2 regions of the Alcanivorax sp. MD8A genome follow, and region 2 is predicted to be linked to the other one. Evidence: predicted binding sites of a transcription regulator. Region 2 holds the regulator's gene; the other holds the start of a gene.
The links. The regulator sigma-54, encoded in region 2, starts transcription at its own class of promoters, with help from an activator protein. The targets are predictions, from matches to a motif close to TGGCACNNNNNTTGCTNT.

Region 1: a site for sigma-54 is predicted at 3,721-3,738, ahead of A15D_RS02875 (urease accessory protein UreD). Genes of this name have one in related genera too.

The regions. Positions count from the first base shown of each region.
Region 1 is NZ_AQOQ01000003.1:177,025-184,195, forward strand. Features, by position in the region: gene A15D_RS02860 (F0F1 ATP synthase subunit epsilon) at 1-134, shown strand, start outside; gene glmU (bifunctional UDP-N-acetylglucosamine diphosphorylase/glucosamine-1-phosphate N-acetyltransferase GlmU) at 255-1,613, shown strand; gene glmS (glutamine--fructose-6-phosphate transaminase (isomerizing)) at 1,703-3,532, shown strand; gene A15D_RS02875 (urease accessory protein UreD) at 3,778-4,662, shown strand; gene ureA (urease subunit gamma) at 4,694-4,996, shown strand; gene A15D_RS02885 (urease subunit beta) at 5,009-5,314, shown strand; gene ureC (urease subunit alpha) at 5,487-7,171, shown strand, end outside.
Region 2 is NZ_AQOQ01000009.1:54,197-61,367, reverse strand. Features, by position in the region: gene rapZ (RNase adapter RapZ) at 1-242, opposite strand, end outside; gene ptsN (PTS IIA-like nitrogen regulatory protein PtsN) at 299-772, opposite strand; gene hpf (ribosome hibernation-promoting factor, HPF/YfiA family) at 788-1,087, opposite strand; gene A15D_RS06610 (RNA polymerase factor sigma-54) at 1,127-2,578, opposite strand; gene lptB (LPS export ABC transporter ATP-binding protein) at 2,841-3,566, opposite strand; gene lptA (lipopolysaccharide transport periplasmic protein LptA) at 3,563-4,099, opposite strand; gene lptC (LPS export ABC transporter periplasmic protein LptC) at 4,083-4,640, opposite strand; gene A15D_RS06590 (HAD family hydrolase) at 4,637-5,134, opposite strand; gene A15D_RS06585 (KpsF/GutQ family sugar-phosphate isomerase) at 5,134-6,102, opposite strand; gene A15D_RS06580 (phospholipid-binding protein MlaC) at 6,267-6,908, shown strand; gene A15D_RS06575 (BolA family protein) at 7,028-7,171, shown strand, end outside.

The DNA.
Region 1 (7,171 bases), on a different contig from region 2:
AGGCAAAACAGCGTGCCAAAGAAGCGCTGGAAGGGAAGAACTCCGAAATGGATTACTCCCGTGCCGCTGCTACACTGGCCGAGGCTGTTGCCCAGTTGCGTGCAATTCAACAGTTGAAGAAAAAGGCGCGGTAAGCCGCACTTTTTTGCAAATCTTCAACACAGAAAGGGTAGCCGAGTGCTACCCTTTTTTGTTTCTGTGGTAAAACGGGCCAGGACAGGTTCGTGCAAGCCAACAGCAATAAGGACAGGGTAATGAGTCTAGCGGTAGTCGTTCTGGCAGCAGGCAAAGGCACTCGCATGAAGAGCGCCTTGCCAAAAGTGCTTCACCAAGTGGCCGGCAAGGCCATGGTTCAGCATGTGGTAGATGCTGCAGCCAGCCTGGAAGTCGCCAATACGGTGGTGGTTTACGGCCATGGCGGAGACCAGGTCCAACAAACCGTAAAGGGCGATAATCTGCAGTGGGCGGAACAGGCAGAACAGCTCGGAACGGGCCATGCTGTCGCCCAGGCGATGCCCTTGGTCAGCGAGGATATCGTCCTGGTGCTGTATGGCGATGTCCCCCTGATTCGCCCGGAAACCCTCAAGGAATTTGTCGCCTGTGTGGATGACAAGACGCTGGCACTGATGACCCTGACCCTGGATGACCCCAGCGGTTATGGCCGCATCGTCCGTGACGGTCAGAACAACGTCCAGCGTATCGTCGAGCAGAAAGATGCCTCCGATGCCGAACTGGGTATCCAGGAGATCAACACCGGTATCCTCGCCTGTACCCGCAGCTTCCTGGCAGATTGCCTGCCAAAGCTGTCCAGCAACAATGCCCAGGGCGAATATTACCTGACCGATGTCATCGCCATGGCGGTGCAGTCCGGCCTGAATGTGGAAACCCTGCAACCTGAGTCCGCCTGGGAAGTCGATGGGGTCAACGACCGTGTCCAGCTAGCCCGTCTCGAGCGTATTTTTCAGCGGGCACAGGCTGAATCGCTGATGCGTGATGGGGTCACCCTCCGTGATCCCGCCCGGCTGGATATCCGTGGCTGCGTACAGATCGCCAGTGACGTCATTATCGATGTGAACGTGATACTGGAAGGCGATGTCACCATCGAAGAGGGCGTCACCATTGGCCCGAACTGCATCATTCGCGACGCCAATATTGGTGCTGGCACGGCAATCGAAGCCAACAGCCTGATTGATGGTGCGGTAGTGGGCGACCATTGCACGGTGGGGCCCTACGCACGCCTGCGCCCCGGCACCGAACTGGCGGACAAAGCCAAGATCGGCAACTTTGTAGAGACCAAGAAGTCCTATGTGGGCGAAGGCTCCAAAGTGAATCACCTGACCTACATCGGCGACAGCCAAATCGGCAAGGGCGTGAATGTTGGAGCCGGCACCATTACCTGCAATTATGATGGTGTGAACAAATTCCAGACCGTGATGAAAGATGGTGCCTTCATCGGCTCCAACTCGTCACTGGTGGCCCCGGTGACCATCGGCGAAAACGCAACCGTTGGTGCGGGCAGTACCGTCACCAAGGACGTGGACGACAACGGCCTTGCCGTGGCCCGTGGTCAGCAACGGAATGTGCCCAACTGGAAGCGCCCAACCAAAGGCTAAAAAGCGTCTGTAGGAGCCATGCGTGCATGGCGATAGAGCGGCGACGACACAATCGCCACTCCATGAAAAGAATGTTAGGGAAATAACACATGTGTGGAATCGTCGGTGCCATCGCCCAGCGTAACGTAGGCAACATCCTGATCACCGGACTCAAGCGCCTGGAATACCGGGGCTATGACAGTGCCGGTGTCGCGCTGCTCAACGACAGCGGGATTACCCGGGTACGTCGGCAGGGCAAGGTGGCCGGGCTGGAAGATGCGGTTAATGAACAGGCGGCCAGCGGTTTCACCGGTATCGCCCACACCCGCTGGGCGACTCACGGTAAACCCTCTGAAGCCAATGCCCACCCACACATGTCTGGCAACGATCTGGCGCTGGTCCATAACGGCATCATCGAAAACTTTCAGAAACTGAAAGACGCACTGGAAGCCGACGGTTACACCTTCCAGTCCCAGACCGATACCGAAGTGATTGTTCACCTCATCGACCAGACCCTGCAAACCGGCGTGGACCTGTTCACCGCCGTGCAGCAAGTGACAAAGAAACTCGACGGCGCCTACGCCCTGGGTGTGATTCACAAGGCGCAACCGGACAAGCTGGTTACCGTCCGTTCCGGCAGCCCGCTGGTGATCGGCCTCGGCATTGATGAAAACTACATCGCCTCCGACCAGCTGGCCCTGTTGCCCGTCACCAACCGCTTTATCTTTCTGGAAGAAGGCGATCAGGCAGAGCTGACCATCGACGGTGTGCGCATCGTTGATGCCAACGGTAACCCGGTCACCCGCGAGCCCCACGAATTCGACGGCACCCACGAAGATGCGGAAAAGGGCGAATACCGCCACTACATGCAGAAGGAAATCTTCGAGCAACCGGCGGCCATCCAGAAAACCCTGGAAGACCGTATCGAATCACCGGCCACGTTGATCAACGCCTTCGGTGAAAAAGCCCCGGCCATTTTCGACAAGGTAAAAACCGTCCAGATCGTGGCCTGTGGCACCAGTTACCACGCAGGTATGGTGGCCCGTTACTGGCTCGAAGACATTGCCGGCATCCCCTGCCAGGTAGAAGTGGCCAGTGAATTCCGCTACCGCAAACATGTGGTGCCGGAAGGCACCCTGTTCGTGACCATTTCCCAGAGTGGCGAAACCGCCGATACCCTGGCCGCCCTGCGCGATACCCAGTCTCCCAACTACGTGGGCCGGCTGGCCATCTGTAACGTGGACAGCTCCTCACTGGTGCGCGAATCCGAGCTGGTATTCCTCACCAAGGCCGGCCCGGAAATTGGCGTGGCGTCCACCAAGGCGTTCACCACCCAGCTGGCCGGCCTGCTGATGCTGGTATTGGCCCTGGGCCGCCAGAAAGGTCTGGCCGACAGCGAAATCGAAACGGTACTGGCAGAAATGCGCCAGCTGCCGAACCTGATCGAACAGGCTGCCGCACTGGATAAGCCCATCGAAAAACTGTCCGAGCACTTCGTGGAAAAACACCATGCGCTGTTCCTCGGCCGTGGTGTGCAATTCCCGGTGGCACTGGAAGGTGCGCTCAAGCTCAAGGAAATTTCCTACATCCACGCAGAAGCCTACGCCGCCGGTGAGCTCAAGCATGGTCCGCTGGCACTGGTCGACAGTGAAATGCCGGTGGTGTCCGTGGCACCCAACGACGAACTGCTGGAAAAACTGAAATCCAACCTGCAGGAAGTGCGCGCCCGTGGTGGTGAGCTGTATGTGTTTGCCGACAAGAACGCCCACGTAAAAGAAGGCGAAGGCATCCATGTACTCAACATGCCCGCCGTGCCAGAAACCATCGCCCCCATCGTCTACACCGTGCCGCTGCAATTGCTCAGCTACCACGTCGCCGTGTTGCGCGGCACCGATGTGGACCAGCCAAGGAATCTGGCCAAGTCGGTGACAGTGGAATAAGGCAGTTAACAGTTAATAGTGAACAGTTAACAGCGAAAGCCCGGCAACGCCGGGCTTTTTGTTGCACACCTCCCCTGTAGGAGCGTCGCTCGCGGCGCGATAGCCGCGGCGCGGCTCTCTTTCGCGGTGGCACCACCGCTCCTGCAAAACCGTGTCGATCCCCAGGCAAACTTGTATACCACCTTGTATGGCACGGTTGCTGCATAAAGTTGGTGCATGGCAACCGGCAGGAAGAGGTCTGGCTCGTGACCGTACAGGAACCGGCACCGACACAACGGCGACATCCCAAGACACCAGCCCATGGCAAGGGGTGGAAGGCCCGGCTGCAGATGCAGCTGGAGTGCGCCATTACGGGGCAGGGCGCCAAGACTGTCATGACTGGTCTGCACCATTATGGGCCGCTGCGCGTTCAGCGCCCCTTCTACCCGGAAGGCGGCACCGCCCACATCTACTTGCTGCATCCCCCCGGTGGGGTAGTCGGTGGCGATGGTCTGGAGATCGACATCACTGCCGGCACGCAGGCCCATGGCCTGTTCACCACCCCCGGTGCCACCAAGTTCTATCTCAGTGCCGGCGATACTGCCCGCGTCAGCCAGGCCCTAACCGTGGCCCCCGGTGGCACTCTGGAATGGTTTCCCCAGGAAAACATCTTCTTCCCCGGCGCCAAGGTGCACATGGGCACCACCATTGATCTGCATGGCGATGCCCGCTTCATGGGCTGGGAAATCTCCTGCCTGGGGCGGCCGGTGAACAGCGAGATCTTCGAGCAGGGCAATATCGATGCGCGCTTTCGCATTAATCGCGACGGCAGGCCGCTGCTGATCGAGCGCCTCAAGGTGGATCAGCCGCGCCACCTCAATGCGTCATCCGGGCTGCGTAACTTTCCCATGCAGGCTTTGTTTGTGGCCACCGGTTGCAACGAGGCCCTGCTGGAACAGGCCCGCGACATCATTGCAGGCAACACCGGCGAGATGCCCTGTGGCCTAACCTTGATCGACGACATTCTGGTGATGCGTGTGCTCGGCACCCGCTGCGAAAAAATCCAGGCCCTGATGATTCCGGTCTGGCAGTTATTACGCCAGGCCCTGCTGAACAAACCGGCGGCAATCCCGCGCATCTGGAATACCTGACGGTGAACGGAAAAGGCGAAAAGGCAAAATCATGGAACTGACACCCAGAGAAAAAGACAAGCTGCTGATCTTCACCGCCGCCCTGCTGGCGGAGCGGCGCATGGCCCGCGGTCTCAAGCTCAACTACCCCGAGTCGGTGGCCTTTATCACCGCCGCCATCATGGAAGGCGCCCGCGACGGCAAGACCGTGGCACAGCTGATGGGCGAAGGCCGCACCCTGCTCAAGCGCGATGACGTGATGGAAGGCGTGCCGGAAATGATTCACGAAGTGCAGGTGGAAGCCACCTTTCCGGACGGCACCAAGCTGGTCACCGTTCACGACCCGATTGTGTAAAGGAGTGCACCCATGATTCCCGGCGAAATGAAAGTGCAGGACGGCGACATCGAGATCAATCCCGGCCGTGAAACCGTCACCGTGGAAGTGGCCAACACCGGCGACCGTCCCATCCAGGTGGGCTCCCATTACCACTTCTATGAAGTGAACAACGCCCTGCAGTTTGATCGCGAAAAAACGAAAGGCTTCCGGCTCAACATCCCCGCCGGCACCGCGGTGCGCATCGAACCCGGCCAGAGCCGCACCGTGGAACTGGTGGCCTACGCCGGCGAAAGAAAAGTCTACGGCTTCCAGGGCAAGGTGATGGGCTCGCTATAAGGCTGGGGGTTTTCTGTGGGAGCTCTCTGTGCCCTTTAGGGTATGCGCAAGCGATTTACCACCATCGCCTGCCGGCAGCCTCCCACAGTCGAACCAGCAGAGACGGGAAATAATGTCTGAATGGGGTGGTTAAACCAGCCCATCAAAAAACAGGAGAACCACCGTGGCAACAATGTCCAGACAGGCCTACGCGGAAATGTTCGGCCCCACCACCGGCGACCGCCTGCGCCTCGCCGATACCGATCTGTGGATCCAGGTGGAAAAGGACTACACCGTCTACGGCGACGAAGTGAAATTCGGCGGCGGCAAGGTCATCCGCGATGGCATGGGCCAGTCTCAGCATCCCTCTGCCAAAGTCATGGATCTGGTCATCACCAATGCCCTGATCATCGATCACTGGGGCATCGTCAAAGCGGACATCGGCATCAAGGCCGGACGCATCGCCGCCATCGGCAAGGCCGGTAACCCGGACGTGCAGCCCGACGTGGATATCATCGTCGGCCCCGGCACTGATGTGGTGGCGGGCGAGGGCAGCATCGTAACCGCCGGCGGCATCGATTCGCACATTCACTTTATCTGCCCGCAGCAGATCGACGAGGCGCTGGCCTCCGGCGTCACCACCATGATCGGCGGCGGCACCGGCCCCACCACGGGCACCAACGCCACCACCGTCACCCCCGGCCCCTGGAACATGGCGCGCATGCTGGAAGCGGCGGATTCGTTCCCCATGAACCTGGGCTTTCTCGGCAAGGGCAACGCCAGCCTGCCGGAATCCCTCACCGAACAGATCGCCGCCGGCGGCATCGGCCTGAAACTGCACGAAGACTGGGGCACCCCCCCCCAAGCCATCGACACCTGCCTCACCGTGGCCGACGACACCGACACCCAGGTGGCGATCCATACCGACACCCTGAACGAATCCGGCTTCGTGGAAGACACCATCGCCGCGTTCAAGGATCGCACCATTCACACCTATCACACCGAAGGGGCAGGCGGTGGCCACGCACCGGACATCATCCGCGCGGCGGGGCTGACCAATGTGTTGCCATCCTCCACCAACCCCACCCGGCCCTACACCGTGAACACGGCCGATGAGCACCTGGACATGCTCATGGTCTGTCACCACCTGGACCCGAGCATCCCCGAAGACGTGGCCTTCGCCGAATCGCGCATCCGCCGCGAAACCATCGCCGCCGAAGACATCCTTCACGACCTCGGCGCCTTCTCCATGATCGCCTCGGATTCCCAGGCCATGGGCCGCGTCGGTGAAGTGGTCATGCGCACCTGGCAAACCGCCCACAAGATGAAAGTGCAGCGAGGTGCCCTCAAGGGCGATCCCGCCGAGCACGACAACTTCCGCGTCAAACGCTACGTGGCCAAGTACACCATCAACCCGGCCATCGCCCACGGCATGGCCCACGAAATTGGTTCGGTGGAAGTAGGCAAGCTGGCAGATCTGGTGCTGTGGAGCCCGGCCTTCTTCGGCGTCAAACCCAACCTGATCATCAAGGGCGGGATGGTGGCCATGGCCAAGATGGGCGACCCCAACGCCTCCATCCCCACACCGCAGCCGGTGCATTACCGCCCCATGTTCGGCGCCTACGGCAAGGCCCGCCAGGCCACCACCATGACCTTCATCTCCCAGGCGGCCATGGATGCCGGCATCCCCGAACAACTGAAGCTGGCCAACCGCATCGGCGTGGTGAAAGGCTGCCGAACCGTGAAAAAGAAAGACATGCTGCTCAACGACTGGCAGCCCAACCTGGAAGTGGACCCGCAAACCTATCAGGTGCGCGCCGATGGCGAACTGCTCACCTGTGAACCAGCGGATGCCCTGCCCATGGCCCAGCGCTACTT
Region 2 (7,171 bases):
TGCTGCTGTTTCAGTGCATCAAGAATATTGTCGAAGGCGAGCAACTGGGCAGGCAGGTTTCGGGCATCAATGCCCACCGCCACATGTCCGATGGGGGCCTCCCCTTCGCTGAGTTGCTGCGCCAGCGTGGGCAGCATGCCTACGGGGAGGTTATCCACGCAATAGTAGCCCTGGTCTTCAAGGGCCTGAATCGCAGTAGATTTGCCGGACCCGGATCGTCCGCTAATGATGGTCAGTTTCATGATCGGGCTGCACGCAAGGCGTTGGGGTCATGGGCGGGTGAACTGGGTGCTTGTCGTCACGAGGCCAACCGCAGTTCCGCCTCGGATTCCACGGCGGTCAGGTACAGCTTGTGATTATCGCTGCTGACGCGCAGTTCATCCCTGTAGCTGTCGTCGTTGAAGAGACTGGCCAGATGGCTGAGTGTTTTCAGGTGCTGTTCCGGGTTGTCTTGTGGAACCAGCAACACAAACACCAGATCCACAGGGCGCCCGTCAACGGCGTCAAAATCAATGGGGGTGTCGAGTTTCAAGAGTAATCCGATGGCTTGTTCGCAATTGCCAAGCCGGCAGTGGGGAATGGCAATGCCTTCCCCGATGCCGGTGGAGCCCAGTTTTTCCCGGGCTACCAGCGCATCGAATACCTCCTGTTCCTTGAGGCTGTCACAGCCGGCCGCAGCCAGCTGTGCCACCTGATCCAGCAGCTGCTTCTTGCTGCTGGCCTGCACCCCGTTGTGGGTGCGTGCTTCGGTGAGAAGTTCGCGAACTCGCATAATGGTCGTTTCGGTTTAGTGGCCGTGTTTGTGGTTAACGGCCTTTTCCTTGTGTTTAAGAATCTGGCGATCGAGCTTGGCGGTCAGCTTGTCGATGGCCGCGTACATATCGTCGGCTTCAGCGGTGGCGAACAGGTCTGCCCCGGAGATATGGATCGTGGATTCTGCCTTGTGCGTCTTGGGTTCCGGGGAAAGGATCACCTGGACACTGGTGATCTGGTCGAAATGGCGCTCCAGGCGGGAGAATTTGTCGCCCACGTAGGTGCGCAAAGCATCGGTAACTTCCAGGTGATGACCGCTGATATTAATTTGCATGGCTGGCTCCTTTACCTGCTTATGGGCCGTCCCAGGCGCCTACACCAAACGCTTGCGGGCGCTGGATGACGGTATTCTCATCGCCTCACGATACTTGGCGACGGTCCGGCGCGCCACGTTGATCCCCTGCTCGTTCAGCAAGCTGGCTAGCTTGTTGTCGCTGAGCGGCTTGCGAGGGTTCTCGGCGGCGACCAGCTTCTTAATAATGGCACGAATAGCGGTGGAGGAACACTCACCTCCGCCATCTGTTCCTACGTGACTGGAAAAGAAATATTTCAGCTCAAAGACGCCGCGGGGTGTGGTCATGTACTTCTGGTTGGTGACCCGACTGATGGTCGATTCATGCATCTCGACGGCGTCAGCAATATCGGCCAGTACCAGGGGTTTCATGGCCTCTTCGCCGTAGTCGAAGAAATCCTGCTGCACTTCAACAATGCGGGTGGCGACTTTTAGCAGGGTGTCGTGGCGGCTTTGCAGGCTCTTGATGAACCATTTGGCCTCCTGAACACAGTTTTTCAGGTATTGACCGTCCTCACCGCTGGTCTTGCGGGCGATGGCAGCGTATTGCTGCTGCAGGTTGACCTTGGGGAGGATGTCGTCGTTGAGGCTGACGTGCCAGCGACCCTGGTGCTGGCGGACGATGACATCCGGCACCGCATAATCGACCTGGCTTTCACCGATTTGCTCACCGGGGGCTGGATCCAGGGTACGGATCAGGGACAGGGCATCCAGCAGTTCCTGTTCGGAGAGCTGTAGAACCTTGCGCAACGCGGCGTAGTCGTGTTTTTCCAGTAGCTCAAGGTGGTCCAGCAGAGCCAGCGCAAACGGCAGGAAGGGAGTGTCGGATTCCAGCTGACGCAGCTGCACACCCAGGCAGTCCGCCAGATTAATGCTGGCGACGCCGACCGGATCAAATTGCTGCAGGCGGTGCTGAACGGCCAGCACTTCGTCGGCTTCGATGGGTTCATCGTCTGGCAGCCCTTCCTGGACATTCATCATGGCGACAATGTCATCGATGCTCACGGTCATGTAGCCGCGATCATCCAGGGATTCAATTATGGTGGTGGCGATGAGTCGGTCCACATCGCTCATGGGAGTCAGGTTCAGCTGCCAGTGCAAGTGGTCATGCAGATTGCCGGAAACAGTGTGCCGTTGCTGCCAGTCGTCGGCGTCATCCGGCAGAGAAGCAGAGGCGCTGCTTTGGCCTGAGTAGACGTCATCCCACTCGGTGTCGACACCGGGTTCACCGTCGACAAACTCTTCCAGAGCGTCATCACGCTCTGCGTCCATGTCCTGACGTTCCTCGTCATGTTCAGGCAGGGCGTCGTCGCCAAAGTCGTCAGCCAGTTCCAGCAGGGGATTGCTTTCAACCGCCTGCTGGATCTCCTGCCTGAGATCCAGCGTGGACAGCTGCAGCAGGCGAATTGCCTGCTGCAGCTGAGGCGTCATGGTCAGCTGTTGGCCGATTTGTAGTTGTAGTGTGGGCTTCATACTGCTCGGATTGGTGTGGTCCCCAAAAACCCGAGAATAACAGCTTCAAACTCTCTCTAGCAATAATTGTGCCAGTGGTTGTTGTGTGGTAGGAGCCTGAAGAGTTAACAGTGAATAGTGCGCGGGCTGGTTTGCTGCTTTTTTCGGGTGTTGATGGCCGCGGCCGGGGGCTTGGCGCGGCTTCTGGCGTTCGGAAAACCCCGGGACTATTCCGCGCCGCTGTTAGCCTATTCACTGTTAACTGTTCACTCACCCCTGGCTCTTACAGCCTAAAGTCCGCCCCCAGATACACATCCCGAACCTGCTGGTTCGAGAGGATGGTGTCGGCGTCGCCGGAGGCAATGATGTGGCCGGCGCTGACGATGTAGGCGGTGTCGCAGATGTCCAGGGTTTCGCGCACGTTGTGGTCGGTGATCAACACCCCGATGCCGCGCTCCTTCAACTGACGAATGATGCTCTTGATATCGTTGACCGAGATGGGGTCGACCCCGGCGAAGGGCTCATCCAGCAGGATGAAATCCGGGTCGGTGGCCAGGCCGCGGGCGATTTCGGCCCGACGGCGCTCACCGCCGGACAGGCTCATGCCGAGCGAATCGCGGATATGGGTGATGTGGAATTCCTTGAGCAGGTTTTCCATGCGTTCATGGCGTTCCTGCTTGCTCAGTTCCTTGCGGGTTTCCAGAATGGCCATGATGTTCTCTTCCACCGTCAGGCGGCGAAAAATGCTGGCTTCCTGGGGCAAGTACCCGATGCCACGTTTGGCGCGGCCGTGCATGGGCAGGTGGGTGATGTCGCCATCATTGATTTCGATGCGGCCGGCATCGGCTTCCACCAGCCCGACAATCATGTAGAAGCAGGTGGTCTTGCCTGCCCCATTGGGGCCGAGCAGGCCGACGATCTGGCCAGCTTCCACATCCAGGGAAACATCTTCGATAACCCGGCGACCTTTGTAGCTTTTGGCCAGGTGGTGAGCGCGCAAATGTGTCATGGGGATCCGGACTCCGATCCGGAGGCATCGGCCTCGTCATTCTGTTTTTGCTGGTTGCCCGGGACCTGGTTTTCGGCCGGGATGACCAGGCGCACGCGTTGGTCGCCTTCACTACTGGCATCGACCCGCTTGGAATCGAGACTGTATTCCACCTTGGCCCCTTCAAAGGTATTGCCCTGATGCTCGATAAAGGCGTCGCCGGTCAGGACCAGGCTGCGGGCCTTGATATCGTAGACCAGATTGTTGGCGTGGGCAGACAGGCTGTTGCCCTCTGACAGTCGTACCGGGTTGCCGCTGGCTTCTACCCGAACCAGTTCGCCATTGCGGGTGAACAGGCGCATTTCTTCGGCCAGCATTTTGCGTTCCCCCTGCAGCAATTCCACGTCGCCGCGATACAAGCCTGTGCCTGCGTCTTGTTCAAAGCGGCCGCTGTCAGCAGTCACGGAAATGGGTTCTTCTGCCGGGGCTGCCAGGGACGGCGAGGCTGCATGAAGCAGCAGGCCGCCCAGAACCAGACTACGAAGCCGGGGCATCAAATTCACTCTTTACTCCTTGCTCAAGGGACAGAATGCCCTTGTCCAGGTCTGCCTCCAGGGCGCCAGCATGGGTCTGGCCATTCTCGAAGCGCAGCTCCACTTCACCTGGTGACGTGGCAATATTTTCTTCGCTGTTAAAGCGCAGTTCCTGCGTGTCCAGTTCGATTTTCTGTTGCGGGTTGCGTGCTTTTACGTCGCCGGCAAAGATGATCATGTCGCCGTTGTTCTGCACGGTGCCGTCGGCCCCGGTAATCGTCCAGCTGCCTTTGTCGTTGCTCATTTCCAGCGCCGGGTTTTTCATTTCAGTGAGAGGGTTGTGATCGTACTGCACCAGGTCATCTGCTGTCAGGTGGTACTGCAGTTGGCCATCCTTCTCACTGAAGGCCCGAGCGGTCACTCCAGTGGCGAGAATGGCGGGTGCCGTTTCGACGGCAAGGTCCTGACCTGGAAGCGAGTCGTCCCATTCGTGCAGCGTCATCAGCATCACCAGTCCCAATAGCAGGATCCCAGTGGCGCTCAGCAGCCCCTGACGTTTCATTGCGCGCCTCGTTGCAGCAGGATGGCGTCGCAGATTTCACGCACGGCGCCTTCGCCGCCACGGCGCGCAGTGTGGTGGTCGGCTGCCTGAAGTGCGCAATCGTGTGCGTTGGCAGGGGCAAAGCTCAGGCGCGCCCATTCCAGCGCGCTAACGTCCGGTTCATCGTCACCGGCATAGCCGGTCTCGGAGGGATCAACGCCCAGCTCTGCCGCCAGGGTTTGCAGGGCAACGCCCTTGTCCTCTCGGCCCTGGATAACGTGCTGGATGCCCAGGTCGGCGGCCCGCTTGGCCACCATCGGAGTGTTGCGGCCGGTAATGATGGCCAGCGTGACACCGCTGGCGGCCAGTTTCTTGAGACCGTGGCCATCCAGTGTGTTGAAGACTTTCAGGGCTTCGCCGTCAGGGGTGAAGTAGATGCGGCCGTCGGTCATGACGCCATCTACATCAAAGGCCATTAGCCGCAGGTTCTGGGCATCAATGGAGGAAATCAGCATTACACCACTCCAGCTCGTAGCAGGTCCTGCATGTTAAAGGCGCCCACTGGTTGCCGCTGGGCATTGCATACCACCAGCCCGTTGATTTTACGGGTTTCCATGATTTGCAGGGCTTCAGCGGCCAGGTGGCCGGGTTCAATCGTAATCGGGTCGGTAATCATCACGTCAGCGATCGTGGCGCTACGGATATCGATGTCCCTGTCCAGCATGCGGCGCAGGTCACCGTCGGTAAAGATGCCGGCGAGGGTGCCGTCCGGGTGCGTGATGGCGGTCATGCCAAGACCCTTGCGGGTCATTTCCAATAGAGCTTCTGTGAGCGCGGTGGTGGAGCTGACCTGCGGGAAGTCTTCACCGGAGTGCATGATGTCATCCACTTTCAGAAGCAGTCGGCGCCCCAGGCTGCCTCCGGGGTGGCTGAGCGCAAAATCCTCGGCGGTGAAGCCCCGGGCTTCCAGCAGGGCAATAGCCAGCGCATCACCCATGGCGAGGGCGGCGGTGGTGGAAGACGTTGGCGCCAGGTTGTGTGGGCAGGCTTCTTCGGTCACGGCTACCGTCAGGTGCACATTGGACAGTTGCGCCAGGGAGGATTGCGGTCTGCCGGTCATGCCGATCAGTTGCGTGCCTTTGCGCTTGATGACCGGCAGGATGGCCAGTACTTCGGCCGTTTCGCCCGAGTTGGACAGGGCAAGGACCACGTCGTCCTGGGTGATCATGCCCAGGTCGCCATGGGAAGCTTCGCCAGGGTGGACAAAAAATGCCGGGGTGCCGGTGCTGGCAAGGGTGGCGGCGAGTTTGCCGCCCACGTGGCCACTTTTGCCCATGCCGGTGACAATGACGCGACCACGGGCCTGAAGCATCAGATCGCAGGCGGTGGCAAAGTCGTCGTCGAGGCTTTCCCTCAGGGCATCGACGGCGCGGGCTTCGATATCCAGTACCCGCTGGCCGACAGCAATGTGGTCGTGACTCATGCAATCTCCTTGGTTGCGGCGATTATACATGTTGCAACGCGTTGATCGGAAATCTGTTTCTTTTGGAACTGCTCGGAGCGTTTCGACTCCAAAGGAGGAAGGATGGTTCTGGACAGCGCGGCCGGAACACCGTAAAACCGCCCGACTGTCACAGGGAGTTTACTATGCAAATGCGTCACTATTACCGAACAGGCCTGGCACTGGTGCTGATGATGTTGGCGGTGCTGGGGCGTGCCGAAGCGGATCCTCGCCAAGTGGTAGAGGATGCCGTCGAACGCATGACATCCCGTATTGAAGCTGAGCGTGCGCAGCTGGAAGCCAATCCGGAGAAGGCCCGGCAGCTGGTGCGCGAAGAACTGGCGGATATGGTGGATTTCAAGCGCATCACGCGGATGGTGATGGGGGACTACTTTGGGCCCTCATCCAAGGAGCAGAAATACCGGTTTCTGGACGTGTTCAAGAACAGCCTGATCAATACCTATGCCTCGGGCATTACCCTCTATGATGGCCAGAAGATCAGTACCTTGCCCATGGAAGACGGTGACCGTCGCGGCGATTACGCCCGCGTACGCATGGAAATCCGGACCAACTCGGGCAAGACCATACCAATTTACTACACCCTGTTCCTGCGCGATGACCAGTGGAAGGTAATCAATGTGTACGTGAATGGCCTGGACCTGGCGGATACCTTCAAGAGCCAGTTTGCCCAAGGCATGCAGCAGTACAACGATATCGACAAGGTGATCGATAACTGGTCGGCGGATACCAATATCGACACCGGCCTGAAGGACGAAGCCAAGGGCTGACTCCGGCCGTGCCGTGGCAAGCTCGCCGCGGCTCGCGTATTATTGCGCCTTTGACAGGAGCGGGTTTCATCCCGCTCCTGTGCCGTTTGGGGCCATTGCGCCCGGGAAAAGGAGCAATCATGAATCCGGAAGAGGTAAAAGCGCTGGTGGAAGCCGGTTTCGACGGTGCCGATGTGGCCGTGGAAGGTGGCGGTGACCGTTTCCAGATTCGCGTGGTGTCCGATGCCTTCGAGGGTCTGATGCCGGTGAAGAAGCAGCAGCTG